DNA from 4 places in the Vibrio sp. R15-SG3-ISO1A genome. Region 2 is predicted to be linked to each of the others. Evidence: predicted binding sites of a transcription regulator. Region 2 holds the regulator's gene; each other region holds the start of a gene.
The links. Region 2 encodes MetJ, which represses methionine synthesis genes. Its sites were predicted from a motif close to TTAGACNTNTANANGTCTAA; they were not measured.
Positions count from the first base shown of each region.

Region 1: a site for MetJ is predicted at 5,688-5,707, ahead of AC6R0L_RS03595 (MetQ/NlpA family ABC transporter substrate-binding protein). Genes of this name have one in related genera too.
Region 3: a site for MetJ is predicted at 4,162-4,181, ahead of metH (methionine synthase). Genes of this name have one in related genera too.
Region 4: a site for MetJ is predicted at 5,164-5,183, ahead of metN (methionine ABC transporter ATP-binding protein MetN). Genes of this name have one in related genera too.

Region 1 is NZ_JCBDGH010000030.1:70,390-77,889, forward strand. It holds gene fruA (PTS fructose transporter subunit IIBC) at 1-1,404, opposite strand, end outside; gene pfkB (1-phosphofructokinase) at 1,459-2,409, opposite strand; gene fruB (fused PTS fructose transporter subunit IIA/HPr protein) at 2,419-3,549, opposite strand; gene cra (catabolite repressor/activator) at 3,925-4,902, shown strand; gene AC6R0L_RS03590 (hypothetical protein) at 5,003-5,521, opposite strand; gene AC6R0L_RS03595 (MetQ/NlpA family ABC transporter substrate-binding protein) at 5,737-6,534, shown strand; gene AC6R0L_RS03600 (cobyric acid synthase) at 6,664-7,500, shown strand, end outside.
Region 2 is NZ_JCBDGH010000073.1:974-8,473, forward strand. It holds partial or broken gene AC6R0L_RS12120 (bifunctional aspartate kinase/homoserine dehydrogenase II) at 1-1,035, opposite strand, end outside; gene AC6R0L_RS12125 (O-succinylhomoserine (thiol)-lyase) at 1,035-2,201, opposite strand; gene metJ (met regulon transcriptional regulator MetJ) at 2,461-2,778, shown strand; gene AC6R0L_RS12135 (malic enzyme-like NAD(P)-binding protein) at 2,892-4,172, opposite strand; gene rpmE (50S ribosomal protein L31) at 4,413-4,634, opposite strand; gene priA (primosomal protein N') at 4,960-7,161, shown strand.
Region 3 is NZ_JCBDGH010000076.1:46,803-54,302, forward strand. It holds gene mgtE (magnesium transporter) at 1-305, shown strand, start outside; gene metH (methionine synthase) at 433-4,113, opposite strand; gene AC6R0L_RS12860 (cation:proton antiporter) at 4,283-5,560, shown strand; gene AC6R0L_RS12865 (GGDEF domain-containing protein) at 5,705-6,865, shown strand; tRNA gene AC6R0L_RS12870 (tRNA-Asp) at 7,368-7,444, opposite strand.
Region 4 is NZ_JCBDGH010000057.1:8,849-16,348, reverse strand. It holds gene treC (alpha,alpha-phosphotrehalase) at 1-1,310, opposite strand, end outside; gene treB (PTS trehalose transporter subunit IIBC) at 1,383-2,807, opposite strand; gene treR (trehalose operon repressor TreR) at 3,017-3,964, opposite strand; gene AC6R0L_RS08070 (MliC family protein) at 4,031-4,363, opposite strand; gene gmhB (D-glycero-beta-D-manno-heptose 1,7-bisphosphate 7-phosphatase) at 4,437-4,988, opposite strand; gene metN (methionine ABC transporter ATP-binding protein MetN) at 5,289-6,323, shown strand; gene AC6R0L_RS08055 (methionine ABC transporter permease) at 6,313-6,990, shown strand; gene AC6R0L_RS08050 (MetQ/NlpA family lipoprotein) at 7,019-7,500, shown strand, end outside.

The DNA of each region.
Region 1 (7,500 bases), on a different contig from region 2:
TTTGTTTTTCGCGATAAAGGTCGCCAAACCCATGCCCAGAGCCGGTACCATGCCCGCCGCCATGATGGCTGCCATCGGTGCGTAAGTTTGTGATGCCAATAGGCCAACACCAAACGCGTACGCTGCTTTGTTGACTGGACCACCTAAGTCGAAACACATCATCGCGCCAAGGATAATTCCGAGAAGTACTGCGCTGTCAGAGCCCATGTTGTTTAGGAAGTCTGTTAGACCGTTCATAATGCCGGAAACAGGACCACCGACGATGTAGATCATGACCAAACCAGTAAAGAGGGTCGCGACAAACGGGATGATCAAAATGGGTTTGAGTGCTTCCATCGATTGCGGAAGTTGTACTTTATCTGCAAGGAATTTCGCGGCATAACCAGCGATGAAACCTGCGGCGATACCACCAAGGAAGCCTGCGCCTGTTGAGCTTGCGAGCATACCACCGACAAGGCCCGGTGCCAGTCCTGGACGATCCGCAATAGAAAAGGCGATGTAACCGGCGAGCACTGGGATCATGAGCGCGAATGCTGAACCACCACCTATGGTCATCAAGGCTGCGGCGAGCGTGCCTTCTTCTTTAAATGCTTCAATACCAAAGACAAAAGAGAGCGCGATAATCAAACCACCTGCAACTACGACAGGGAGCATGTGTGATACACCGGTCATTAGGTGTTTGTAGGCCCCTTTCTTCTCATCTTGAGCAGAAGATTGATTAGCTGAGCCAGAATGTTGGTAAACCGTCGCTTGCTCAAAGGCTTTATCCATCTCTTCGGCGGTTTTCTTCAGAGCAGGACCGGTTTTAGTACGGTACATTTTTTTGCCGTTGAAACGATCCAGTGGCACTTCGATGTCCGCGGCGATGATCACCAAGTCTGCATCAGCAATTTCTTGGTCTGTGAGTTGGTTTTTCGCACCGACCGAACCGCGAGTTTCTACTTTGATTTGGTGACCACGACGTTTGCCTTCTTCTTCGAGTGCTTCAGCAGCCATAAAGGTGTGCGCCACGCCTGTTGGGCACGCTGTGATGGCCACAATCTTCTTCGCAGAAGAGGTGGCTGGAGCTGCAGCAACCGATTGTGTCGCACTGGAAAGGGGTTGTGCTTGGCTAGCTGCTTGCTCAAGGAATGCAACGGCGTCTTTGGTCACCGCGCTGATGTCACTGCGGAACACTTTTTTGCCGACAAAGCGCGCGTCGTCAACTTCAGTATTCGCCGCAATGACGATCACATCCGCTTGATCGATGTCCGCTTGTGAGAGCACAGTGGTGTCGACAACGCTTGATTGGCATTCAATGGTCGCGTTCCATGCAAGTTTCTTCGCTGCTTTTTCTAACAGTCCAGCAGCAAGAATGCTATTTGCCACGCCGCTCGGGCAGGCAGTAATGATGGCAATATTCATAATGATAACCTTCTGTTCCTTAGTTTGCTTCTACGTTTTGGCGAACGGATTCGCTTAGGCAAGCTCATTAACTTGAGTATTAAGCTTAATTTGATCCAGCTCTTGTTGGCTGGTCACACCAACGCCGACTTGACTCACTGCAAGTGCAGAGAGGGCTGTGGCAAATTGGAGTAATTCGGTTTTTGGCATCTGTTGCATGTGGCCCCAACATAGACCCGCGACTAACGTATCGCCGGCGCCTACTGTGCTGACCACTTGCATTCTTGGCGGCTTGGCGTGGAGCCATTGATCGTCGTGCAACCACATCACACCGTCAGCGCCCATTGAAACGACAATGTTGTCGATGCCTTTGTTAGACAGGGTTTGTGCCGCGTTTTGGCACGCTTCTCGCGTATCCAGTGTTTGACCTAGGAAATCGCCTAACTCTTCCTCGTTAGGTTTGATAAGCCAAGGTTTGGCATCAAGCCCTGCGGCAAGTGCGGCTTTACTGCTGTCAAACAGGACTTTTTTGCCACGTTCACGCAACTGCGCGATCCATGCTGCGCACTGAGCCGGTGTGACACCACCGGGTAGGCTGCCAGCAAAGACAAAGTAGTCATGATCGTTCGCCAGTTCGTGCAGAACTCGCTCAAATTGCGCGATTTGAGCATCGTTTACTTCGACGCCAGGAAAATTGATGTCGCTGACCTCGCCATTTTTCTCCACCAACTTGACGTTGATACGAGTGGAGCCGTCAACTTCGACAAAGCGATCCGTCACACCGATGTTTGAAAACAGTTGGTGGAACAGTTCAGGGTTATCTTTACCTAAAAAACCCGTGACAGTGACGTCAGCACCTAAATCGCGTAGGACCATAGCGACGTTGACCCCTTTGCCCGCCGCTCTTAGGTTGCTCTCTTTGACAAGACTCACGCTACCCACATTGAGGGTATCCAGACTACCGGTCAGATCGAGCGCTGGATTCAACGTGATGGTCACGACTTTATTGGTTGCAATCTCAGACATGGTCGCCCCTTAACCTTCACCAAGGCCAGATTGAATCGCGCTGCCAATGGCTTCCAGTGCCTGAGGTGCATCTGCCCCTTCTGCGGTGAATTGCAGCTGGTGACCGTGTTTAACACCAAGCGCAATCACTTTCATTAGGCTTTTCGCGTTAACGGCTTTGCCGTCGCCATCAAGGTTTGCAACGCGAATGTTCGACTCGAACTTTTTCGCTTCCGCCACCAACATCGCGCCCGGTCTTGCATGTAAACCATGTGCGTTTCGAATTTTGAAGACTGCGGTATTGCCATCAGCGCTGGCTTGCTCTGCTTGTTCGCCTTTGAGTAGCGCGATGACTTGTTCGCCACTGCCATCAAGCAATGAGGTGTGTTTTTGTTCAAAAATCAACTGCGTCAGGTTTTCTAAGATTGCTTGGTGTGCATTGTTGCACGCTGCAAAGGTGATCAATGCTTTGACGTTTTCACCATCAAATTGGCATTGATTCGCCGTGGAAACAAAAGAGACACCGCTACGCTGAACACCTTTTTCGCTGCCGACTAACCAAAGCCCTTGACCAAGGTGGGTGGGTGTTTTTGATACGATATCGGCAACAAAATCGTGGTTTGCGCATCCGGTATTTTTGAGCAAACCAGAAGCGACAGCGCTGAGCTGGACCATATCACTGGCTGGAAAGCCCACTTGAACTAACGACGCGTCGAGATCCACTTCTAACTGAACATCTCCATTCAGGAGTGCGACGATTTCATCCGCGGTTTTTACCGATTTTAGGCGTTCTTCAACGCCGTCAGCGCTCAGTACTTTGGTCAATTGCTTAAGAATGCCCAAGTGTTCGTCCGATTTTGCCGCAATACCAATGGCGACGTAGACACGGTTACTGTCACCCCATTCTACACCGTCAGGGAAGTGGTGAATCGCAACGCCTGTCTCTTTGACCATGTGACGGGTGTCGGTGGTGCCGTGTGGGATGGCTATGCCGTTGCCTAAAAACGTCGAGTTTTGTTTCTCGCGATTGAGCATGCCCTCGACGTACTGCGCGTCGACTAAGCCTTTATTCGCAAGTGTCGATGCAATGTTTTGAATAGCGGCAAATTTATCATCCGCCTGTTGCGATAGGGTGATATCAGTTTTGGTGAGCTTGAGCATGGCGCTTCTCCAGCATAAAAGTCATACAGTTCGTTCTCAGTCTGTGGGCGCGGAGTGCAACTTCTGTTGTCTCTTCTCGCTATTTACTTTCATCTGTTTACTGGGCAGTCAGTATAGCTTGAGACCAGCAACCACTTTAGTGAATCGATTCAGCAAATTCGCGCCACAAAAAAGTTTTAGCAAAGAATGGAGTAATATCTATGAGGTTCCCGCCTCAATACTGTTCAACTTGGTTGAAAATAGTGACCTTACTCTTGTTTTATTCTTTGCTGAATCCTTTCAGCTTTTATACTGAAACGTTTCAGCTTATAATTCAACTCAGCGATAGATCTTTGATGAATTATTATGATCGTGCGCACAGATTAAGGTAGAGATATGACACTAGATGAAGTAGCCCAATTGGCCGGTGTGTCCAAGACAACCGCAAGCTATGTGATTAACGGTAAAGCACAAAAATATCGGATCAGCGAAAAGACACAACGTAAAGTGATGGCGGTGGTGGAAGAGCATAACTATCGCCCGGATCTTGCTGCCAGTACGCTGCGCGCAGGACAAAGTCGATCGTTTGGGTTGGTGATCCCTGATTTAGAAAACACCAGTTATGCCAAGCTTGCAAAACTTCTCGAACAAAGTTCTCGAAAAGCAGGCTATCAAATATTGATCGCCTGTTCGGATGATGACGCTGATACGGAAAAAAATGTCGTCAATGCGTTGATCAGTCGTAAGGTCGATGGGCTGTTTGTGGCGAGCGCGATGCCAGATGCCAATGAATTTTATCTCGACATTCAAAATAAGGGCACGCCGGTTATCGCGATTGACCGTCCCTTAGACGATGAGTTTTTTTCATGCGTGATCAGCGAAGACTTTGGCGCGGCGAATGAGCTCACTCACTCCGTAATTAGTGACGCCGTCACAACTATTGGCTTAATTGGTGCACTTCCAGACCTCAATATCTCTAAAGAGCGTGAGTTGGGTTTTAAGACGGCGGCAGAAGAGCGAGGTTGTAGTGTAGTGATTGGCTATGGTGACCACTTTAACCGTATTGACGCGAAAAAGGTGATGCGTACTTGGCTGGCCAACGATGAGCTTCCCAATGCGATTGTGACCACCTCGTATACATTGTTGGAAGGGGTATTAGACGTATTTCTCGAGCAACCAGAGTTGGTCAAAGGCATCAAACTGGGGACCTTTGGTGATAATCGTCTGCTTGATTTCCTTCCCTTTAAAGTGAACTCTTTGCCTCAGCAATTTGAAATGATTTCAGACAGCGCGTTGGCGTTGGCACTTAACGCGTCGGCAAAACGTTACGATCCGGGTATTGAGTTGATTCCACGTGAGTTGATTGTTCGCTAACCGTTTTAACTAAGATAAGGTTACTAAAACAGGGATACTAAAACCGTGGAACTAAAAAGCGCCAAGACGGCGCTTTTTTCACATCAGAGCAGCACGATCATCAGTACTGAAAACGAACGCTCATCGTCAATTGTGGACCATAGAGTCCGTTGTTTCTTGTCTCGGCTGATAGCGACATCTGCTGAGTAGAGTGAAAACGAAGTCCGGCGTGAAAGACAGAGGAATCATCCAAACGGCCTAATCGCATCGTCGCTTCGACTTGTTCAGTCAACCAAAGACGACCGCCAATGTTCATTTCAATCTGCGTGTCGCTATCACCTGCCACATATTTTGTTTGGTGAAGTAGCATTTGACCATACACATCCGCAAATTGTGTTACTGGTCCATTAAAACCGATACCACCGGCAACGTCATAATCGCCATCAAACTGAGAATCGGCGCGAATGATCAAATGGGAGTTTTCCGTGAATAGAGTGGTAAACTCACCGCCTAATGTCGAGGGATTGGCGCCTACACGCACTTCAAAGTAGTTGTAGCTGAAGTTATTCGCTTGTGCTGATGTCGCCGCAAGAGCCAGCGCGCTGGTAAGTAGGATTTTTTTCAAAACAGTCTCCGACATTGTCAATTTTCCGTCTAAGCGCCACATTGGCTTGGCGTTTTTGCCTAATGAAAAAATATTAGCAAGTTTTAAGCCAGCCATTTGAGGTGGGTGTCATTATTGATGATTTAAAATGATTTGTCGCCTACGAATTGAATTGATTGATTTTTTATATAGAAAGCATACAGTGGAGCTCTAGCCATCTAAAAGGCTTTTATTAACAATGAGAGGGAAATATGAAGTTAGTCAGTAAGGTGTCGTTGCTAGCATTCATCACGGTAGTCGGACTTACCGGGTGCGGCGAAAAAGAAGAGTCAGTGATTAAAGTTGGAGCGACGGTTGGCCCGCACGCCCAGGTTGTCGAGGCGGTAGCAAAACAAGCCGAGCAGCATGGGTTAAAGGTGCAAGTGATCGAGTTTTCGGATTATGTCACACCAAACGCGGCGCTTGATGATGGCAGTATCGATATCAATAGTTATCAACATCAACCATTTTTAGACAGTTTTAATCAAAATCATGGTACAGAACTTGTCTCAATCGGCCGTTCAATCCTCATGCGTATGGGACTTTACTCAAATAAATACCGCACTTTAGATGCGTTGCCAGAGAAAGCGCGTATCGCGATACCAAACGATCCGACTAATGGTGGTCGCGGTCTATTATTGCTTGCTGATGCGGGAGTGATCACCCTGAAAGAGGGCGTTGGATATGCGGCAATGCTCACTGATGTTGTGGACAACCCTAAACAGTTCGAATTCATCGAGGTCGATGCGGCGCAGTTACCCAGAACTCTGGATGATGTCGATGCTGCGGCAATCACGATGAACTATGTGATGTCATCAGGGCTTGATCCGCAGAAACAGAGTATTTATCTCGAATCGACCGATGCCCCGCTCGCTGTTATGGTCATCGCGACCCGTAAAGGGGAAGAGACTAAACCTGAGTATCAGCAGTTCGTCGAGATCTTCCAATCGCAAGAAACGAAAGCCTTCCTAGCCAAGCAGTTTGGTAGCACGATTGAAGCGGCGTTCTAATTCGCAGAATGATTGAGAGCCCGAGGTATTACCACCTCGGGCTTTTTTATCGAAACATTAGCGATTGCAAGGTGGGAGTGGTATCGTCAGCCAACATAACGGATGGATTTATTGTAGTTTTTTCTTTATATGAAAACGCCTCTTCAAGCCCTAATGGTACAGGGTACAACCTCTGACGCAGGAAAAAGCGTTGTCGTGGCAGGTCTTTGCCGAGTGTTGGCTCGCCGCGGTGTGCGAGTTGCCCCATTTAAACCACAGAATATGGCGTTAAACAGCGCCGTGACCGCTGACGGTGGTGAAATTGGTCGCGCCCAAGCGGTTCAAGCTTTAGCCGCCGGTGTTGAGCCTAGTGTACATATGAATCCAGTGTTACTTAAGCCCAATTCCGATACTGGCGCACAGGTGATCGTGCAAGGTAAAGCACTGAGCAATATGGAAGCGTGTGGTTATCAGAACTACAAACAGTTAGCGCTGCCTTTTGTGATGGACTCGTTTAGTCAACTGACCGAACACTATGATTCGATTATGATCGAAGGCGCTGGTAGCCCAGCAGAAATCAATCTACGTGAGAATGATATCGCCAATATGGGCTTTGCTGAGGAGGCAGATGTGCCAGTCGTGATTGTCGCCGATATTGATCGGGGCGGCGTGTTTGCTCACTTATACGGCACTCTGGCCCTGCTATCAGAGAGCGAGCAGCAGCGAGTCAAAGGATTTATTATTAATCGCTTTCGTGGTGATATTTCACTGCTCGAACCTGGCCTTGATTGGCTGGAAGAAAAAACCGGCAAGCCTGTCATCGGCGTGTTGCCGTATCTGCACGGGTTTGAGTTAGAGGCGGAAGATGCCATCAATACTCAGCAATCGCTCAATTCGAGCGCGAAGATTCAGGTTGCGGTGCCAGTGTTTACTCGGATCAGCAATCACACCGACTTTGATGCGTTAAGAAGCAACCCAGACATTCAC
Region 2 (7,500 bases):
TTCATAAGTTAGAGGTTCAAGTTGGGCGCGTTTCAAACTGCTCAGCACTTCTTTTTCCATGCGATTGAAATCATGGCCAGAGGCGAAGTTTAACTGAATCAACAACACGTCATTGAGTGAGGAGATGATCTTGGCACCACGCCCAGAGGCGAGGACGCGCTCAATGCGGCTAGAGCCAGATTCAGGGTCGTAACTGCAGCGCAAGTGTAAGTCCATCGTACTTTGAGCGACAGGCTGCAAGGTACGGCTATGCAGCACGGGGGCGGCAAGGCGTGCCAGTTCACTTGCTTCATCCAGTCGCAATAGGGGCAGAAGACAAGCATCACTGACAAGGCGAGGGTCTGCGCTGTATACGCCAGCAACGTCACTCCAAATCGTGACGCGACTGACCTCTGCGAGCGCGCCAATCACGGTGGCAGAGTAATCGGATCCGTTTCGGCCAAGCAGCACGGTTTGGCCTGCTTGGTTTTGCGCCATAAAGCCGGTAAACACCAGACGACGCTGTGAGTGTTGCGCCAAAATTTCCTTCAGTAGTGGGTAGGACTGACCACGATCCACTTCAGGTTGCGTGCCGGTTTCTGCCCGTAAGAAAGTGCGAGAGTCTTGCGCGATGGCTGGTAAACCCGCTTGATTCAATAGCGCGGCGAGCAGTCTTGAGGACCACATTTCACCGTGGCCAAGTACCGCAGCTCGCTCCGCCTCGCTTAACGGGGCGCTTAATTCGCCGAGGGTGGTGAACTCGTCTTTGAGCGTCGCCAGCATGTGCGCTTGTTCGTCGTCACTGTCAATCAAGGCTTCGATAAGCCCTGTTTGGAATTGTCGTACCGACTGCAACGCTTCATGGGCAAGGCGGCCGTCTTTATAGAGCGCTTCGGTAAATTCAATCAAATGATTGGTGGTTTTACCGGCCGCTGAGACAACGATCAGATCATCGCTGCCAGAGTATTCTTTGAGTATGGTGACTACCCGGCGGTAGCACTCCGGATCCGCTAAGCTGCTACCACCAAATTTATGCAGTTGACGCGATGTCGTCATTACGCGGACTCCTTCACACAGTTAAAGGCTTGCTTGAGATCGTCAATCAGGTCATCGGCATCTTCAAGACCGACAGACAGACGCAGCAGTTGCTGAGAGACACCTGCCTCGGCCAACGCCTCTTCGCCCATCGCACGGTGGGTCATTGACGCTGGGTGACAAATGAGGCTTTCTACGCCGCCTAGCGATTCTGCAAGCGAGAAGAGTTTCAGCTCACCGACAAACTGTTTCAGTTCTTCAAAGCTGCCAGCGAACTCGAAGCTGAGCATAGAACCAAAGCCTGATTGTTGTTTCTTGGCGATGTCATGACCAGGGTGATCCGGCAAGCTTGGGTGATAGATGCGGCCAACCAGTGACTCTGTTTTCAGAAAGTCGAGAATGTTTGCCGAGCTTTGTTCGTGCACCTTCATTCGTGCGCCCAACGTGCGGATGCCACGCAGCGTCATGTAGCTATCAAACGGCGTGCCGGTGGCCCCAATGCAGTTGCCCCACCAAGCCAGTTCTTCAGCGTGCGCTTTGGTTTTGGTGATCACCACGCCGCCAATCACATCGGAGTGACCGTTGATGTATTTGGTGGTTGAGTGAATAACGAAATCCGCACCCAGTTCGAGTGGCTTCTGGAAAATCGGGGTTAAGAAGGTATTGTCAACCGCGACCAGTGCGCCGACTTGTTTCGCTTGCTGGCAGGCTTTCTCGACATCCACCACACGCACCAAAGGATTTGATGGCGTTTCCAACAGGATAAGCTTGGGTTTCTGGTTGATGGCGGCGGTCAAGGCTGCGTCATCGGATTGGTCGACGAACAACACGTTGAAGTCGCCCTTTTGCGCGCGGGTATTGAAGAGTCGATAGGTGCCACCGTAGCAATCGTGTGGCGCGACAATCAAATCATCTGGACCGACAAACGCAGAGACCCAAAGGTTGAGCGCTGAGGTGCCACAATTGGTCACTACAGCGCCTTCTCCACCTTCTAACTCATACAGCGCCGTTTCAAGCAGGCCACGGTTCGGGTTACCAGAACGCGTGTAATCGTATTTCGGCACTTCACCAAACGCCGGAAAGCCATAATTGGTCGAGAGATAAATAGGGGGAACGACAGCGTGATGTTGGGTGTCTGACTCGATACCAGTACGTACCGCGATGGTGGCGGGTTTGCGCGTGCTCATAGCGTTTTCCTTGCGAACAGTAGTGACTTGTTTTAGGGAATGAGATATACCTGTTGCTTATCAGGTGTATCCGGCACCCAATGTGGTGTAGTGCTGCGACACACTCACAGTTTGGGCCGATTCACTCCTATCGCCAACCACTTTACTTCTCATTTTTTAAGACGTCAACACTTCTAGACGTCTATATGTCTTTGCTTGTAGCCATAAATACCGTTAAAATTGTGGTTTAAACACTCATACGCAAATATAAAGGTGCGCAATGGCAGACTGGAATGGCGAATACATTAGCCCATACGCAGAACACGGTAAGAAAAGTGAGCAAGTGAAAAAAATCACGGTCTCCATCCCACTTAAAGTCCTTAAGGTATTAACAGACGAGCGTACGCGCCGCCAGATCAACAACCTGCGTCATGCCACCAACAGTGAGTTGTTGTGTGAAGCGTTCTTGCACGCTTACACAGGTCAACCATTACCGACGGATGAAGATTTGCGTAAAGACCGTCCAGATGATATTCCCGCTGAAGTGAAAAAGCTGATGACGGAGATGGGGATTGAGTTTGAGGCGTTTGACGACTAACGCTGGCCCTGTTTTGCACTGAATTTGAATGCAAAAGCCGCTGACATCGTCAGCGGCTTTGTTGTTTTTGCTCAGCCAGAGACAACGGTCGTGGCTGGTAGTGGGCGTCAAGGTTACTCGATATCCATGTAATGGTCAGGCAGCTCAATGCGTGCCACCCCGGATTCTACCGCGGCTAACGCGACCGCTTTGGCGACGCGGGGGAGTAGTCTTGGGTCCATCGGTTTTGGAATAATGTAGTCTGGGCCAAACGAGAGTGAATCCACACCCGCGGCGGTCAGAACATTGGCAGGGACCTCTTCCTTCGCCAGTTGACGGATGGCCGCTACGGCAGCGAGCTTCATCTCATCGTTGATCTCGCTAGCACGTACATCCAGTGCGCCACGGAAAATAAACGGGAAGCAAAGTACGTTGTTGACTTGGTTCGGGTAGTCACTGCGACCTGTACCCATAATGAGGTCATTGCGCACATCATGAGCGAGCTCAGGTTTGATCTCAGGATCTGGATTAGAGCAGGCAAACACGATGGGTTTGTCGGCCATCAATTTAAGATCATCTGGCGATAACAGGTTAGGACCAGAAACGCCAAGGAACAGATCGGCGCCATCGATGACATCTTGCAGCGTACGTTTGTCGGTGTTGTTGGCAAACAGTTGTTTGTATTCGTTGAGATCATCACGTCGAGTGTGGATCACACCTTTGCGATCCAGCATGTAAATTTTCTCGCGCATCGCGCCGCACTTGATCAGCAGTTCCATACAAGCGATGGCTGCCGCGCCGGCACCCAGACAGACAATCACGGCGTCTTCCAGTTTTTTACCTTGCAGCTCAATGGCGTTGAGCATGCCAGCAGCCGTCACAATGGCGGTACCGTGTTGGTCATCATGGAAGACTGGCACATCACAGCGCTCAATTAATTGTTTTTCGATTTCAAAGCAGTCTGGCGCTTTGATGTCTTCTAAGTTGATGCCGCCGAAGGTATCCGCGATGTTGGCGACCGTGTCGACAAATTCATCGATCGTGCGATGTTTGACTTCGATGTCGATGGAGTCCAAACCTGCAAAGCGCTTAAACAGCAGGGCTTTGCCTTCCATCACGGGCTTTGATGCCAGTGGGCCAAGATTACCTAGGCCAAGAATCGCTGTGCCGTTGGAGATCACTGCCACCATATTGCCTTTTGCAGTGTACTTATAGACATTATCGGGGTTTTGAGCGATCTCTCGTACCGGCTCGGCCACGCCTGGGCTGTAGGCGAGCGCGAGATCTTGCGCGGTTTCTGCTTGGGTGGTCAGCTCGACAGAGATCTTGCCTGGTTTTGGAAAGGCATGGTAGTCGAGCGCTTTTTGGCGAAATTGTTCTTCAGGGGTCAGGTCTTGACGGTGGTCATCAGGCATAGAAATAGGTACTCGTTAAAATGATTCAGCACAAAGGGGGTTAATCATTTTAGAGGAACTGAGTCAAGCTGCCTAGGTTAGAATGCGAGCGAGTAGGGTAATATGTGGGAAATGACTGGAGATTAGACCAGATAGAAAGAGATATGACTGCGGGTTTTAATGTGAATAGGTTAATTGCTCTAAATCTTTGGCAACAAAAAAGGACGCCGCAGCGTCCTTTTTCCTATCCGCGAGAAGGAATTACTTCTTACCGCTTGATAGAGCACCGAAACGCTTGTTGAAGCGATCTACACGGCCGCCTGTATCAACGATACGTTGCTTACCAGTGTAGAATGGGTGACATTTGTCACATACGTCTAGGTGGATTGATTCTTTGTCTAGAGTAGATTTGAACTCAAATGTGTTGCCACAAGAACAAGTTGCTGCTACTGCTTTGTATTCTGGGTGGATTCCAGCTTTCATGGGGTAACCTCAATATAGGCCGTGTCGCTATCCGATTCAGAGCCGGACACCACACGTAGTTAATGTAAAATGGATTTAGGACACCGCTGCCAGAGCAGCCATATCTCTAAGGCGCGATATAGTAATGAATAGTACGCCTAGGATCAACCGATTTGGGGTAGAAATCGCTACTTTTTTAGCCGCTTCAGGAGAGGGAGACGCATGGATGTTATCGCGAAGTGGTGTTACCCGCGTCTCCTCATACAGACACTGAGATGCGCTGGCTTTTCTCACTCTGCCTTTTCCCTTAGACTAAACGCGTCATCGACCTGCAGTGAAAGACTGAATGAGACCCACCATCGCCCGAGTCGCGTTACCCGTACCACTAGATAAACAGTTTGACTATCAAATCCCTGGACACCTTTTTCCAGTGATCGGTGGGCGCGTGTCTGTGCCTTTTGGCCGTCAAACCTTAGTCGGTATCGTGACAGCCTTGGTGCAGCAGTCATCGCTGCCGATGGACAAAATCAAGCCGATTAAGCAGGTGCTCGACAGTCAACCCGTTTGGCCCGACTCGTTATATACCTTGTTGCACTGGTGCAGCCACTTTTACCAATATCCACTTGGCGAAACCTTAGCCAATGCGATGCCCAGCGCCCTGCGTAAGGGAAAACCGGCCGACTTTACCGCCGTGGTGGAATGGCAGCTGACGCCAACCGGACGCGATCAGTTGATGCATGGGTTTGGCCGAGCGGTTAAGCAAGCCAAAGTGATGCAGATGCTGCAACACGGCCCGACGTCACACCAACGTTTTATTGATGAAGAGGTCAGCACTAGCGTGCTGCGCGCGTTGACAGACAAAGGTTGGATTGAGTCGATTGAGCGTAAGCCTCATTTTGCTAAGTGGGGTGCTGACATTGAAGCCGATGTCGAGAAACCAAAGCTGAATGAAGAGCAAGCGATCGCCATCGCGACGGTCAACAGTTTCAGCGGTTTTGGCTGCTTTTTGCTCGAAGGGGTGACCGGTTCAGGTAAAACCGAGGTGTACCTCAACATGATTAAGCCAGTCCTCGAGCGGGGTCAGCAGGCTTTGGTGTTGGTGCCGGAAATCGGCCTGACGCCGCAAACCATCAATCGCTTTCGAAAGCGTTTTAACGTGCCGATTGAGGTAGTCCATTCTGGATTGAATGACACCGAGCGTCTCAATGCCTGGTTGTGCGCGCGCGATAAAGTGGCCGGCATTGTGATTGGGACGCGATCTGCATTGCTGACACCTTTTGCTGATCTGGGCATTATTATTGTCGATGAAGAGCACGATAGCTCTTACAAGCAGCAAGATAGCTTGCGCTACCATGCGCGCGATGTGGCGGTCATGCGCGCCAACAAAGAGCAGATCCCGATTGTGCTTGGTTCAGCAACGCCCGCGTTAGAAACGCTGCACAATGCGCTGTCTGGCAAATATCATCATCTGCATTTGTCTCGCCGAGCAGGCAGTGCGGTGCCCACCACCAATCAAGTGATTGACGTCAAAGGGCTCTATTTAGAGGGGGGCCTCTCTGCGCCACTGATCGCTCAAATGCGCAAGCACCTCAACGCAGGCAATCAGGTGATGCTGTTTTTAAATCGACGCGGCTTTTCCCCGGCTCTGATGTGTCACGAATGTGGCTGGATCGCGGAATGCAAGCGCTGCGACGCCTACTACACCTACCATCAGCACAGCAGCGAAATTCGCTGTCACCACTGCGGCTCTCAGCAGCCGACGATCCACCAGTGCCAAGGGTGTGGTTCCACTCAACTGGTCACTGTTGGGGTGGGAACCGAGCAGCTAGAGAAACAACTGCATACGCTCTTTCCAGAGCAGAAAACCATTCGTATTGACCGCGACAGCACGCGGCGCAAAGGCAGCCTAGAAGAGGCGTTAAGCGCCATTCGACGCGGTGAATATCAGATTCTGATCGGCACGCAAATGCTCGCCAAAGGGCACCATTTCCCGGATGTGACGCTGGTGGCGCTGTTGGATGTCGATGGCTCACTCTACAGCAGCGACTTTCGAGCCTCTGAGCGTTTAGCCCAGCTCTTCATTCAGGTGGCAGGCCGAGCGGGGCGTGCCAGCAAACCCGGTGAAGTGTTGTTGCAAACCCACCACCCAGAGCACAGCCTATTGCAAGCACTGTTGAAAAAGAGTTATCGGGACTTCGCCGAAGTGGCCTTAGCAGAGCGAAAACTGGCGGCGTTGCCCCCGTATTCGTTTTTAACGCTGTTTCGTGCGGAAGCGAACCAATCTGAGCTGGTGGAAGAGTTCCTACGCCAAGTCCGCTTTACTTTAGAATCCCACCCTCTGTTTGATTCCGGCTGCATGGTGCTGGGCCCGACACCCGCCCCGCTTGCCAAACGTGCGGGTAAGTTCCGTTGGCAATTACTGCTGCAAACCGAGCAGCGCTCGTTAATGCAAAAGCTGCTGGCCAGTGCTAAGCCGGCTATCGAGTTGCTGCCGAGCGCGAAAAAGGTCCGTTGGTCGGTCGATATCGAGCCTCAAGACTTGAGCTAACACGCCGATTAGTTTAAATAAGGGCAGGGACGATAGGCGCTGTGAGCTGATTTCGTTCTTTTTCATTTATTTGTGATCTGGCTCTCTTTTATAGTTCGGGTTTTGTTAAATATCCCGTAACTTTCTGTTTCGAAATGAATAAACTAGTTGTTTGGAAAGGGATAGGCGAAGCGAACCTTGGCAAGAGCCAAACGATTGCGTTTCGCTGCCAATAAGAGTGGGCATCAGCCTACCATCATCATAAGCGGTGCAGGATTGACCCCGTCATCACCACACCAGACGCTATGATCAAGGCAACAAGGTTTAGGTGGCTAAAGCGCTACATCTTTAATTAAGAGG
Region 3 (7,500 bases), on a different contig from region 2:
GTGATGCCAACAAACGTGAACTATTAATGAAAGAAGCCGCCATCGGTCTGCTTAACGGCATTTTGTGGGCATTGATCATCGGCGGGATCGTCATTGCTTGGAAAGGCGACTGGATGCTTGGAGGCATAATCTCTGCCGCCATGCTCACCAACTTATTTGTTGCCGGTGTGGCTGGCGTGATGATTCCTGTGCTGCTGAAAAAAATGAACATCGACCCTGCATTGGCAGGCGGCATGGCGCTCACTACCGTCACCGACGTCATCGGTCTGTCGGTCTTTTTAGGCTTAGCGACGCTGTTTGTTTAACTCAGCCGCCACCAGATATTCAACATATATTCAACATATATTCAACAGATATTTCAAAAAGACAAAGCGCGACCCAAGGGCCGCGCTTTTTGTTAGTGACACTCAGCGCAAGCGCTAAGAGAGTAGATTACCCATTGATATTGGGACCAAGCCACTTCTCCGCTTCCAACATGTCCCAACCTTTGCGCTGTGCATAGCTCTCCACCTGATCTTGCTGGATTTGAGCAACGGCAAAGTAGCGCGAGTCAGGGTGAGAGAAGTACCAACCTGAGACAGAAGCGCCAGGGAACATCGCATAGCTCGACGTCAGCGTCATGCCTATGGTGTTTTCAACGTCCATCAGCTCCCAAATTGCGCCCTTCTCTGTGTGCTCAGGACACGCAGGATAGCCCGGTGCAGGACGAATGCCTTGATATTTCTCGCGAATCAACTCCTCGTTGGATAAGTTCTCATCGGCCGCGTAGCCCCAGATCTCTTTGCGCACCCGCTCATGCAAGTACTCGGCGAACGCTTCGGCCAAACGGTCTGCCACCGCCTGAATCATAATGGCATTGTAATCATCCCCTTGCGCTTTGTATTCATCGGCCAACTCACGCTCATTGATGCCCCCTGTCACCGCAAACGCGCCAATCCAATCCGCTTTACCGGATGATTTCGGTGCGATGTAATCCGACAAACAGTAGTTGTAACCTTTAGGTTTTTCCGTCTGTTGACGTAAGTTGTGCAACACTTTAGCCACCTCGGTACGCGACTCATCGGTGTACACTTCAATGTCATCGCCAACGCTGGCCGCAGGGAACAAAGCACACATGCCGCGGGCTTGCATCAAGCCCTCTTTTTCAACGCGATCCAACAGAGCGTTGGCATCTTCGAACAAGCGTTTCGCCTCTTCACCGACCTCTTCATGATCAAAGATTGCTGGGTATTTACCGACCAAGGACCACGTCATAAAGAATGGCGTCCAATCGATGTATTGGCGCAGCGTTGCAATATCAAAATCATCAAACACATGCACACCGGGTTTCAAAGGAACCGGCGGCGTGTAGCTTTGCCAATCAATTGCCACTTTATTGCTTTGCGCCTGCTCTAAGCTTACCGGCTTAGTGCGGGGTTTCTTACGGTTATGTTGATCGCGCACCACGTCATAGTCCGCTTGCAGCTTTTCAACAAACGCCGGCTTTAACGTCTCAGACAACAGTGAGGAACAGACCCCGACCGCTCGTGAGGCATTATTCACATACACCACAGGTTGTGAGTAATTTTGCTCAATTTTCACTGCGGTATGCGCTTTCGATGTGGTCGCGCCGCCAATCAAGAGTGGCAAATCGAAGTTGAGGCGCTCCATCTCTTTGGCGACATGCACCATTTCGTCCAACGATGGGGTGATCAAGCCAGACAAACCAATGATGTCCACCTTCTCTTCTTTCGCGACTTTTAGGATTTGCTCGCACGGCACCATCACACCTAAGTCGATGATTTCGTAGTTATTACACTGCAGCACCACACCAACGATGTTTTTACCTATGTCGTGAACATCGCCTTTTACGGTCGCCAGCAGAATCTTACCGTTGGTCGAGCCTGCTTGTTTCTCTGCATTAATGTACGGCTCTAGGTGAGCCACGGCTTGCTTCATCACACGCGCGGATTTCACCACTTGAGGAAGGAACATTTTCCCTTCACCAAACAGGTCTCCAACCACGTTCATGCCATCCATCAGTGGCCCTTCGATGACCTCGAGAGGCTTGCTCGCATTGACTCGCGCCTCTTCTGTATCGTCAACAATAAACTCGGTGATGCCTTTCACTAGCGCATGTTCTAAACGCTTTTCAACAGGCCATGTGCGCCATTCCAGTGCTGAGGCATCCTCTTCTTTGCCGACCCCTTTTTCGGCGTATTCGCCGGCAATATCCAATAAGCGCTCGGTAGCATCAAAGCGGCGGTTAAGCACCACATCCTCTACCGCTTCACGCAGCTTGTCTGGGACGTTGTCGTAAATTTCTAACTGACCGGCGTTGACGATGCCCATGTCCATGCCGTTCTTGAAACAGTGGTAGAGGAACACCGCATGAATCGCTTCGCGTACATAGTTATTACCGCGAAACGAGAACGATACGTTGGACACGCCACCTGAAATCATCGCATACGGCAGATCGCGTTTGATGTCTGCTACGGCCTCAATGAAATCAACAGCGTAGTTGTTGTGCTCTTCAATACCGGTGGCCACCGCGAAGATATTCGGGTCAAAAATGATGTCTTCCGGCGGGAAGCCCACTTCGTCAACCAAAATACGATACGCGTTCGTACAGATTTGGAGTTTGCGTTCACGTGTCTCCGCCTGACCCACTTCATCAAACGCCATCACAATCACAGCGGCGCCGTAGCGTCGGATCAGCTTGGCCTGCTCAATGAATTTCTCTTTGCCTTCTTTGAGCGAGATCGAGTTAACGATGCCTTTGCCTTGGATGCATTTCAGACCCGCTTCAATCACCTCCCACTTCGACGAGTCAACCATAATCGGCACGCGGGAGATTTCAGGCTCAGAGGCGCACAAGTTAAGGAAGCGTACCATGCAGGCCTGCGCATCAAGCATGCCTTCATCCATATTGATATCGATGATTTGCGCGCCGTTTTCCACTTGCTGACGGGCCACTTCCAACGCTTCATCATACTGCTCTTCTTTAATAAGACGCTTGAATCGTGCCGAGCCCGTGACGTTAGTTCGCTCGCCGACGTTAATAAATAGCGTCTCTTTCTCAATAGTGAGCGGCTCTAACCCTGACAAACGGCACGCGACAGGGAGCTCTGGCAGAGCGCGCGGCGCTACACCATCGACCACACGAGCCATTTCACGAATATGCTCTGGCGTGGTACCACAACAGCCACCAATTAAGTTAAGAAAGCCGCTTTTCGCCCACTCCTCAACATGTTGTGCCATCTCTTGTGGCGACAAGTCATACTCACCAAACGCATTCGGCAAACCGGCGTTTGGGTGCGCCGAGACAAAAGACTCCGAAATACGCGAGAGTTCATCGACGTATGGACGCAGTTCATCAGGGCCAAGTGCGCAGTTCAAGCCAAACGATAACGGTCTAACGTGACGCAGTGAGTTGTAAAAAGCTTCGGTAGTCTGGCCAGAGAGCGTACGTCCAGAGGCATCGGTAATTGTCCCTGAAATCATCACAGGCAGGCTAATGCCGAGCTCTTCAAATACGCAGTCAACGGCAAACGCACACGCTTTGGCGTTGAGGGTGTCAAAAATGGTTTCGATAAGAATCAGATCGCTGCCGCCTTTGATTAGGGCGCGCGTTGACTCAGAGTACGCCTCGACCAACTGATCAAAACTGACATTGCGATAACCTGGGTCGTTCACATCAGGAGAGATGGAACAGGTGCGGTTGGTTGGGCCCAACACGCCCGCGACATAGCGAGGTTTGTCCGGCGTTTTTGCCGTCCATTCATCGGCCGCCTCACGTGCAAGTTGGGCCGCTGCGAAGTTAATCTCTTCGCTTAAACTCTGCATGTCGTAGTCGGCCATCGCAATCGTGGTGGCATTAAAGGTATTGGTTTCGAGAATATCCGCACCGGCTTCTAAATAGGCGCTGTGGATCTCTTTGATCAATGCAGGCTGAGTCAACACCAACAGATCGTTGTTCCCTTTTAAATCACAATGCCAATCGGCGAAACGCGTACCACGATAATCTTGCTCTTCGAGCTTGTAATCTTGGATCATGGTGCCCATGCCACCATCGATCAAAAGTATCCGTTGTTGCAATTGCGCTTCGATTTGCTGCCTTACATTACTTCCCACAGTACTGCCTCATTCCTTTCGTTATTTCCCCATCCTATCACAGTTCAAAAAGGAGTCTAGACGTCTAAACGGTAAAAATACGTCTCACACCACGGGTAAAAATCATTTGCTATTTGAACAAGTCAGTAACAAAATTCTTGTTCATAATTTGTTACACACTGGAACACTCATGTCAGTCTACTCCACACTCTGCTTTTTATCGGCTGCGGCAATGCTGATTGCCTTTGTAAACAGCAAGATAGGTAAAATGCAGACCACCATCGCCATCACTGCGGGCTCTATGGTGCTGTCGTTACTCATTTTGGTTGCAGGCCAAAATGATTGGTTCCAACTGACAGAAATTGCGTCAAAGACGGTCGCCAGCATCAACTTCGAAGATTTTTTGTTGAAGGGGATTCTCGGCTTTCTCCTCTTTGCTGGCGGATTGGGCATCAAACTGCCCAACCTTAAAGATCAAAAATGGGAGATCACTGTCTTAGCCTTGGGCGCCACGCTGTTTTCGACGTTCTTCATCGGATTTGGTCTTTATGGTTTTTGCCAATGGCTGCACATTCCGTTTGATCTGGTGTACTGCTTACTCTTCGGGGCACTGATCTCTCCGACGGACCCGATTGCCGTGTTAGCGATCGTCAAAAAGCTCGATGCCCCCAAACGTATCTCAACCCAAATTGAGGGAGAGTCCCTTTTTAACGACGGCTTTGGCTTGGTCATTTTCGTCACTCTTTACACTATCGCTTTTGGTCACGACACGCCGACACTGGGCAGCGTCACCTTGCTGTTCGCACAAGAAGCGGTAGGTGGCATTGTGTATGGCTTTGCCCTAGGGCTCTTGTTCCACTACCTGATCAGCGCGACCGATGATCACTCTATGGAGCTGCTGCTGACCATCGGCATTCCCACCGCAGGTTATGCCTTTGCCGAGATTTTGCATGTGTCGGGCCCGTTAGCAATGGTGGTCTCAGGAATCATGATCGGTAACTGGACGCGCTTTATCGGCTTTTCAAAAGAGAGTGAAGATCACCTCGACCATTTCTGGGAGCTGATCGATGAATTCCTTAACGGCGTCTTGTTCCTTTTGATCGGTATGTCGATGTTGCTGTTTGAATTCCATCAAGAAGACTGGATCATGATGGCGGTCGCCGTTCCTTTGGTCTTGCTTTCGCGTTATCTAAGCGTGTTTTTCTCTTACGTAGGGTTTAAGCGCTATCGCACCTACAACCCTTGGTCAGTCAAAATCCTTACCTGGGGCGGCCTAAGAGGTGGATTAGCGCTGGCCATGGCACTCTCCATTCCCTCTGGCATTTGGGTCATTCAAGATAAGCTCATTGACGTTAAAGAGATCATCCTGGTTATGACTTACTCTGTGGTGGTGTTTTCCATCTTAGTGCAAGGCTCTACCATTACCCCAATGGTAGAGAAAGCCAAACGGGCAGAGAAACAGGCCTAGTGTCCGCAGCAATGTGCATAGATGCCAGCAAAATACGCTGGCATTTTTCTACCTGTATCGGATAAATGACATCCGATTGCAGCTATCGCCAAGCAAAATGTCTACTATGACTCTTCGATAGGCGCCCCCATCTTTGGCTACGTTATGGACAACCTCTCTTTAGACATTCGCACACTTAACTTCACGGTTATCGTCTTCTCCTTTATCTATTCTTCGGGCTTGTTCTTTTATCAAACCTCGCAGAAACAAGTTCAAGGATTGAACCGACTGGCCGCTGGCATCTTTATGATTGGCTTAGGGCCGATGTTTTTAGGTTTTCGAGGAAACGCGCCAGAGTGGCTGACCATAGTGCTCGCCAATACCCTCATCATGCTGGGTTTTCTTTTTACCGTGAAAGGCATCTGCGCGATTCGCGCCTATCACAGTAAAGGAGTGCAATGGCTAGAGGGGGCATTGCTGCTAGCAGGTCTACTGTTTGTTTTCTTTACCTATGTAATGCCATCCATCAACGTCCGTATCCTTATCTTAAGCGCCTACCTCAGCGCCTGCTGTTTTTTCGCGGCTTGGGCACTGCTTAAGGGCGAGAAGGACGATGCCAAGTTTCCACTTCTCATGATGGTGATCCCATTTGCCAGCTATGGCAGTTTTATGGTGTTTCGCCTCGTCTATACCGCGCTCGGGCCTACGATTAGCAGTTATATGAGTTCTGGACTGATTCATGCCCTGACCTACCTATTCTGCATCATATTAATGGTTGCCATTAGCCTGAGCATGCTATGGCTCATCAATGCAAGATTGCTCGACTCCATCCATCAGTTGTCACAAAAGGATCCACTGACAGGACTCTATAACCGACGAGCGATGGACTTGTTACTGCCTTCTCTAGTTCGTCAATCGAAAGAGGAACATCTGCCCCTTAGCGTGATAATGACCGATATCGATAACTTCAAACAGATTAACGATGAGCTAGGGCATCTGGTGGGAGACAAAACCATTGAGAAAGTCGCCAAGCTTATGCAGCACGCTCTTCCAGACTCGGTTTTGGCAATACGTTTTGGCGGTGATGAGTTTATGATACTGTTACCCAAGCACACAGCGGAAGAAGCGATTCAACAAGCAGAACTATTGAGGCAAAAGGTGGCGCTGAATCCTATCGTCAGTAGTGTTCATCTCGATTGCACCATGAGCTTTGGCGTCGCAGAACTCAAACGCAGTGACTCGGTGGATGACCTACTCTCCAATGCCGATGTTGCCCTCTATGAAGCTAAAAATGGTGGACGAAACCAAGTGGTTGTTGCGCATTGATGTAGACCTCAACTATTTGTTGAGAAAGCTGGAACGGCGCCATATCAACTAGAGACTTCAGCTACTGGGAACGCTGAGTTAACGACCGTTTGTATTGCTTTGATGCAGAATATCCTGCTTTTCTGCCTGTAGTGGTGTAGCTTGATACAGTTGCTAGGTGCGTGGAGGAAGTCTATGGTCCGGCAGTCCGGTCCGCGAAAAAGTGCCCAGTACTTTCGGGAGGGTTAAACGTAAAAAAGCCCCAGTCTTTCGACTAAGGCTTAGTATAAGTGGCGGAGTGGACGGGACTCGATGGTCCAGCATTCCGGCCCGCGAAAAAGTGCCCAGTACTTCCAGGAGCGTTAAACGTAAAAAAGCCTCAGTCTTTCGACTAAGGCTTAGTATAAGTGGCGGAGTGGATAGGACTCGATGGTCCGGCATTCCGGCCCGCGAAAAGTGCACAGCACTTTCGGGAGCGTTAAACGTAAAAAAGCCCAGTCTTTCGACTGGGCTTTCTATTAAGTGGCGGAGTGGACGGGACTCGAACCCGCGACCCCCGGCGTGACAGGCCGGTATTCTAACCAACTGAACTACCACTCCGCAGTGGTCTATTTAAAGTCTTATCTCAATCGTGCTTCAAATAGATAATGTTCAAA
Region 4 (7,500 bases), on a different contig from region 2:
GGCTGGCCCTTGGAAAAACCTGCATTACGCTCACCATTCCATTGCATTGGCGTGCGAGAGTTGTCACGCGATTTTTGCGCCAAGATGGCTAACATGGCTTGCTCGCTCAGTCCTTGTTGGTTGACCATGATGTCGTACATGTTGATGCTCTCCACATCTCGGTACTGAGAGATCGAGTCATAGTTGGGATTGGTCATGCCAATCTCTTCCCCTTGGTATATGTAAGGGGTGCCCTGCATCATATGGATGGAGGCCGCCAACATCTTTGCCGACTCGACTCGATATCGGCAATCGTCGCCCAAGCGGCTCACGATACGCGGCTGATCATGATTACACCAAAAGAGCGCGCCCCACCCTTGGCCATTCAGCCCGGTTTGCCAGTGGTTGAATATTTGCTTTAGAGCGAGAAAATCAAACGGTGCATGACTCCACTTCTCACCATTGGGGTAGTCCACTTTGAGATGATGGAAATTAAACACCATCGACAACTCACGTCCATCGAGTGACGAGTACTGCTGACAATGTTCCAGTGTGGTGGACGACATCTCCCCCACTGTCACACTGCCATATTGCTGAAAGACGGCGTCGCTGATCTCTTGTAGATAAGTGTGCACTTTTGGGCCATCGGTGTAAAAACGGCGGCCATCGCCACACTCATCATTGGGGAAGTCTTGCTGCTTGGAAATCAAATTAATCACATCCAAACGGAAACCGTCGACCCCTTTTTTGGCCCAAAAACTGATGATCTCTTTCACTTCAGCGCGCACTTGCGGATTTTCCCAGTTGAGATCCGCTTGCTCCTTCGCAAAGAGATGCAGGTAATACTGCCCTGTTGGCTCATCTAACTCCCATGCGCTGCCGCCAAATTTGGATTGCCAGTTATTAGGCACCTGTCCGTCAACCGGATCTCTCCAGATATAGTAGTCTCGGTACGGGCTGTGTTTATCGCCAAGGGCAGATTGAAACCACGCATGCTCTGTTGATGTGTGGTTCACAACAATATCCATGATGATTCGAATCCCACGCTGATGGGCCTTGGCGAGCAACGCATCAAAATCCGCCATGGTGCCAAACTCGGGATTGATGGCATAGTAGTCAGAAATATCGTAACCATTGTCGACCATAGGTGATTGATAAACCGGTGTTAACCAGATGGCGTCAACCCCAAGGTGTTTGAGGTAATCCAGCTTAGCGATGATCCCTTGGAGATCACCAGTGCCTTTCGCCCCGCTATCACAAAAACTTTTTGGATAGATTTGATAAATGGTGGCAGTTCTCCACCAATTGGCCTCTTGAGTTGTTCGTGTCATATCACGCCTAAAATTTCAGTAACAAAGAAGGGGCGCTGAGAATAAGGAGCGGCCAAGGCCGCTCCGTCAGCGTTATGCGTTCGCAGGCTCAAGTTCGCCTTTAGACTGCGCACGTTTATAGAAGAAGAGTGTCAGCATGGCAGGCAGAGCTATGGCCACCAACATCGCCATCGCGTAAACGCTCCAGTACTGGGGCTGGATAGAGAGAATACCCGGCAAGCCACCGACCCCGATACCGTTCGCCATGACGCCAGCACTGCCACAAATCGCCGCCGCGACCGCACTGCCAATCATCGCGCTTAGCATAGGGAACTTGTACTTTAAGTTGATGCCGTACATTGCTGGCTCAGTGACCCCTAGGTAAGCAGAAATGGCAGCAGGTACAGAGATGTCACGCTCACCGTGTTTTTTGCTGATGAGGATGATACCCACTACCGCTGATGCTTGAGCGATATTCGATAGAGCAATCAACGGCCAAATCGGCGTGCCACCTAATTCTTGCATCAGTTGCAAGTCAACCGCATTGGTGGTGTGGTGGATACCCGTGATCACCAAAGGCGCGTACAAAAAGCCGAATATCATCGAGCCAATCACCGCAAAGTCGCCGGTCATGGCAGCCTTAGCAGCAAACGCAACACCGTTACCCAACACGCGGCCAAATGGACCAATCAGGGAGTGCGCCAACACGACAGAGAGAATAATGGAGACAAACGGCACCACAACAAGGTAGAGGTAAGAGGGTACAATGCGCTTTAAGTTGGTCTCAATCAACGCCAAGGCGACCCCAGCCAACATCGCGGGGATCACCTGCGCTTGATACCCGACCTTTTCAATCACAAATAGGCCAAAATCCCACGCTTCGGGCACTTGTTTACCGATCAAATACGCGTTCATGAGCTGAGGTGAGACTAAGGTTACCCCGAGCGTAATGCCCAGAATCGGCGTACCACCCAGTTTTTTCACCGTTGACCAACACACACCCACCGGTAGGAAGAAGAAAATCGCTTCGCCAATCAACCACAAGAAACTGTGCACCGTGGCCCAAAACTGGCTGATTTGCGTTAATGTTTGGCCATCAAACATCCGGATGTCGCCAATCACATTGCGGAAACCTAAAATCAGACCACCGGTGATGATCGCAGGCAGTAGCGGAACAAAGATTTCCGCAAGATGGGAAATACCACGCTCAAGCAGGTTCATGTTCTGTCTTGCCGCGAGTTTGGCTTCCTCTTTCGACGCAGCAGATTGACCGGATAGCTCAATCAACACTTTGTAGACTTCATCGACTTCCGTGCCAATCACCACCTGAAACTGCCCGGCATTGGTGAAGCAACCTTTTACCATTGGCAACGCTTCAAGGGCTCTTTCATCGGCTTTACCGGTGTCGTTCAACACAAAGCGTAGCCGCGTCAAACAGTGACTTACACTGGCGATGTTGTCACGTCCACCGACTCGCTCAATCAGACGTTCGACGTCTTGCTTGGCTATCTTACTCATTTCCATGTCCACCCTAATTGGATTCTATTGATGTTAGTCTGCGATTGCAGACATTCAAACTGACTCTGTTTGATTGTTATTATATTAATGGGAACATTCCCACTCATTCGACATTATAATCCCAAAAAGCGCATGACATTAAAATGGGAACAGTCCCATAAATTGAAAATGATCACACTAAATCAGAAATTACCAACAGATTCAGATAGTTAAAATTGGATAGGTTGTTGAGTGATGTGAACCTGATCAGAACTACCATTGATCTTATTGATCAATACGTTAGCCGCTTTTTCACCCGCTTGAGCGTAACCAGGGTCGATACTAAAGACATTCGGAAATAGGAAAGAGAGCAGTTCGCTGCCGCCTACGCCTGTCACGTTGACAGAATCACGACCGAGCTCTTGCAAACGCTTGATGACGCCAAGTGCTAAGGTGTCACTGGCACACACAATCGCGTCGGTGCGCTCTGACAATACCTTATCCACCAACGCGTAAGCACTGTCGTGACTGAGCTGACCGGTTTGATAGCAAGGGGCGATCTGGTTGTGCTTGCACCAGCTCAAGTAGGCGTCCAACCGCAGTTTACCTGTGGTTTTATCACAGGGATCGACGCCGATAAACGCGATATTTCGGCACGCACGTTGATGGAGGTGATTGAGCGCGTGCGTGATGACGCCTTGGTTGTCGTAGTTGATCGAAGAGACAACGTCCGTCTCCATCGCGATCACCACACAGCGCGCCTGCCACTGCGCTAGACGCGCGACGTCCAAATCACTAAAACCAAAGACGATAACGCCATCCACATTGCGTCTTTTCAACACCTCTAAGTGTTCATTGGTCATCTGGCGATCAAACTGGCTCTCCATGATCACCACGTCGTAGCCTTGTTGATACAAGACGGCAAGCATACTGCTCACCGCCCTGTTTTCTGAAGGGGAGTCAAGACGAGAGATGATCACCCCAACGACTTTTTGTCGCCCACCACGCATTGATTGCGCCGATTTGGACGGCACATAACCCGACTCCTGAATCACTCGCTCCACTTTGGCGCGGGTTTCCGGTTTGACTTTCGGGTCATTGGTCAGCACACGTGAGACGGTCGACTTTCCGACGCCAGACAGCTTGGCAATATCAACAATGGTGAGTTTTTTGCTCATGTTCCTACGTCATTAAAAGCCATGCCAAGGCGAATGCCTTGGCTATTGAGGTGCAGTAACTTGGATTTAATCAGTGACACATTGGGTAAAGCGCTGATCTTGATAGTTCAAACGCGCTTCGTTGCCTTTAATGGCCAAATTGACAGCCGGCGTCACTTCTTGGCCATCGTCCATTAGCGCGTAGCGGCTGCCCGAACCTGAGGGTAGCTGAGTGAGACGCAGCGATTTGCCCTCTACTTTAACCAGTGCGGCCTCTTCACCAGAAAGGTAAGCGGCTGAAAACTGCTTGCCCTCATCACACTGGTAGGTATGGAACTTTACTGGCGCGCTCGCCTGCTCGCTTTGCGCGCAGCCCAACACCAATCCCGCGACTGCCCACAAGGCTAAATGCTTGTTCATACTCGACTCCTTGAGTGTTTGTGCCTTTGACTGTTCGTTGTCCGTCAATGGTTTTATTGGTTAACGGTCTTTGTTAGCTAACGGTATTTGTTAGATAGTGCGGCACATCGGCAAGACTATCAAGCACCACGCTTGCTAGCGCTTCACCTTGTTCGGTCACCGGTTTGCCTGAGCGGACCAAAATCTTCTGCCCTACCCCAGCAGCCTCTGCCGCCATCAAATCTTGCGCCTTATCACCGACCATGACCGATTTGGCCATATCGATATCGAGAAAGCGCTGCGCTGACTGGAACATCCCCGGCTTTGGCTTACGACATTCGCAATCCCGATCGTCGCCATAATCAGGGTGATGCGGACAATAATAAAAGCCATCAAACTCGACACCGTGATCGACAAAGTTCCAATCCATCCATTGCGTCAGCGACAAGAAGCGATCTTCGCTAAACTTGCCACGAGCTATACCCGACTGATTGGTCACCAGCACCAATAGGTAGCCCATCTGCTTGAGTTGCTTCGTCGCCTCAAATACGCCATCGATAAACTCGAAATCATGCTCATCATGCACGTAACCGTGGTCAACGTTGATGACGCCATCTCTATCTAGAAAGACTGCTGGTTTTGCCAAAATATGTGTCTCTGTCTGCTGTGTTTGGCTCGAATTATACCTTAAAACGAGCGAATTGCAGCAAGGCGAGCACTATCGCTTTAGCGCCTGTGAATAAGGCCATTTGCCCGCGTTATTTCTTTCTTATCTATCTCATGACGAAACAATCTCCGCGCAAGAGAGTGAAAAAAGGCGTTTGGACGTCTAGCCGTAAAAATATCTATTGACACTAAACCTGCAAACCCATAGCATCGTCTACCAAATGAGAGGTAGTTCAAAATAATCGACTTCTCACCAAGTTATTTGCAAGCGGGTTAACTGATGATTGAAATTAATCAAGTCAACAAGGTGTTTTATCAGGGCAGCAAGGAAATCCATGCGCTGAAAGACATTAACCTTACGGTTCCTCAAGGAACGATTTTCGGTGTTATTGGCTCTTCTGGAGCAGGGAAAAGTACACTGATTCGCTGCGTGAACATGTTGGAAGCGCCCACCTCAGGTTCAATCAAGGTTGATGGTGTTGATTTGACGACACTGTCTAAATCACAGCTGAGCCAAGCACGCCGCAATATCGGTATGATTTTCCAGCACTTTAATCTGCTTTCATCCCGCACTGTGTTTGATAATGTCGCACTGCCACTTGAACTGGCGGGCAAAGACAAAAACGCCATCACCACTAAGGTAACCGAACTGCTGAAACTGGTCGGCCTTGCTGATAAGCATGAAAGCTACCCGTCAAACCTCAGTGGTGGTCAGAAACAACGTGTTGCGATCGCTCGTGCGCTCGCATCAGATCCTAAAGTGCTGCTATGTGATGAAGCGACCAGCGCGCTCGATCCCGCGACCACTCAATCGATTCTTGAGCTGTTAAAAGAGATCAACCGCAAGCTGAACATTACTATGCTTTTGATCACTCACGAGATGGACGTGGTGAAAAGCATTTGTCACCAAGTGGCGATCATCGGTGGTGGAGAACTGGTGGAGAAAGGCACGGTTGGTGATATTTTTGCTCACCCGAAAACCGAGCTGGCGCACCAATTTATCCGCTCTACGCTCGACTTATCGATCCCAGAAGATTACGAGGCTCGCTTGCAAAGCAGCCGCGTTGAAGACAGCTACCCTCTGGTACGCCTTGAATTCACTGGCGCAACCGTCGATGCACCGCTGATGAGCCAAATTGCGCGTAAATTCAATATCGATGTCAGCATTCTGAGTTCAGACTTAGATTACGCCGGGGGCGTAAAATTCGGCATGATGGTCGCCGAGCTATTTGGTAATGAGCAAGACGACAACGCAGCAATCGAATTTCTGCGTGAACACAATGTAAAGGTAGAGGTGCTTGGCTATGTCCTTTAACTCGATTTCACAATGGCTCGAGCTTAACAGTAAACTGCTGATCGGCGCGACGTGGGAAACCCTCTACATGGTCGCCGTTGCGGGTATCGTGGGCTTTGCTGTCGGTATCCCTCTTGGCGTTATCTTACACACGACCAAAAAAGGTGGCCTACTAGAAAACACCAAACTCAATGGTGTGTTGGGCGCAATCGTCAATATTGGTCGCTCCGTGCCGTTTTTGGTGTTGATGGTTGCCATCATCCCTGTGACGAAACTGTTGGTGGGCACTTTTATCGGTACCACCGCCGCCATCGTGCCTCTCACGATTGGTGCGATTCCATTCGTCGCTCGCCTGATTGAAGGCGCACTACTGGAAGTACCAAGCGGTTTGGTCGAGGCTGCGCAATCTATGGGTGCGACGCCAATGCAAATCATCAGTAAAGTATTGCTTCCTGAAGCGATGCCGACCATCGTCAACTCCGTCACCATCACTTTGGTGACATTGGTGAGCTACTCAGCAATGGCGGGGACAGTGGGCGGCGGCGGTCTAGGTGATGTCGCGATACGTTACGGATTCCACCGCTACGATGTGGTCATCATGGCCGTGACAGTGGTGATGCTCATCGTACTGGTTCAAATTATTCAATCTATCGGCGATGCGATTGTGCGCCGAGTGGATCACAGATAAACATTAAGATTTTCACAAGGAGAAGGTCATGAAATTTAATCTTAAAGGTCTTTTGGCGATTGCCGCTGCGGCATCTGCATTGGTTCTGTCTGGTTGTGGCGAAAAAGAAGCGGACAACAGCAAAATCAAAGTCGGCGTGATGGCGGGTGCAGAAGCACAAGTTGCTGAAGTAGCAGCAAAAGTGGCGAAAGAGCAGTTCGGTCTGGATGTGGAATTGGTGACATTCACGGATTACGTTACTCCTAACGCAGCCCTGGATGACGGTTCAATCGACATCAACGCGTTCCAGCACAAACCATACCTAGATCAGCAAATTGCTGACCGTAGTTACAAGCTGGCTATCGCAGGTAACACTTTCGTTTACCCAATCGCGGGTTACTCTAAGCAAGTGACCTCTGTGGAAGAGATCGAAGAGGGTGCACGTATCGCCGTTCCTAACGATCCAACTAACCTGGGTCGCTCATTGATTCTACTAGAGCAGCAAGGTCTGATCACACTGCGTGAAGGCGT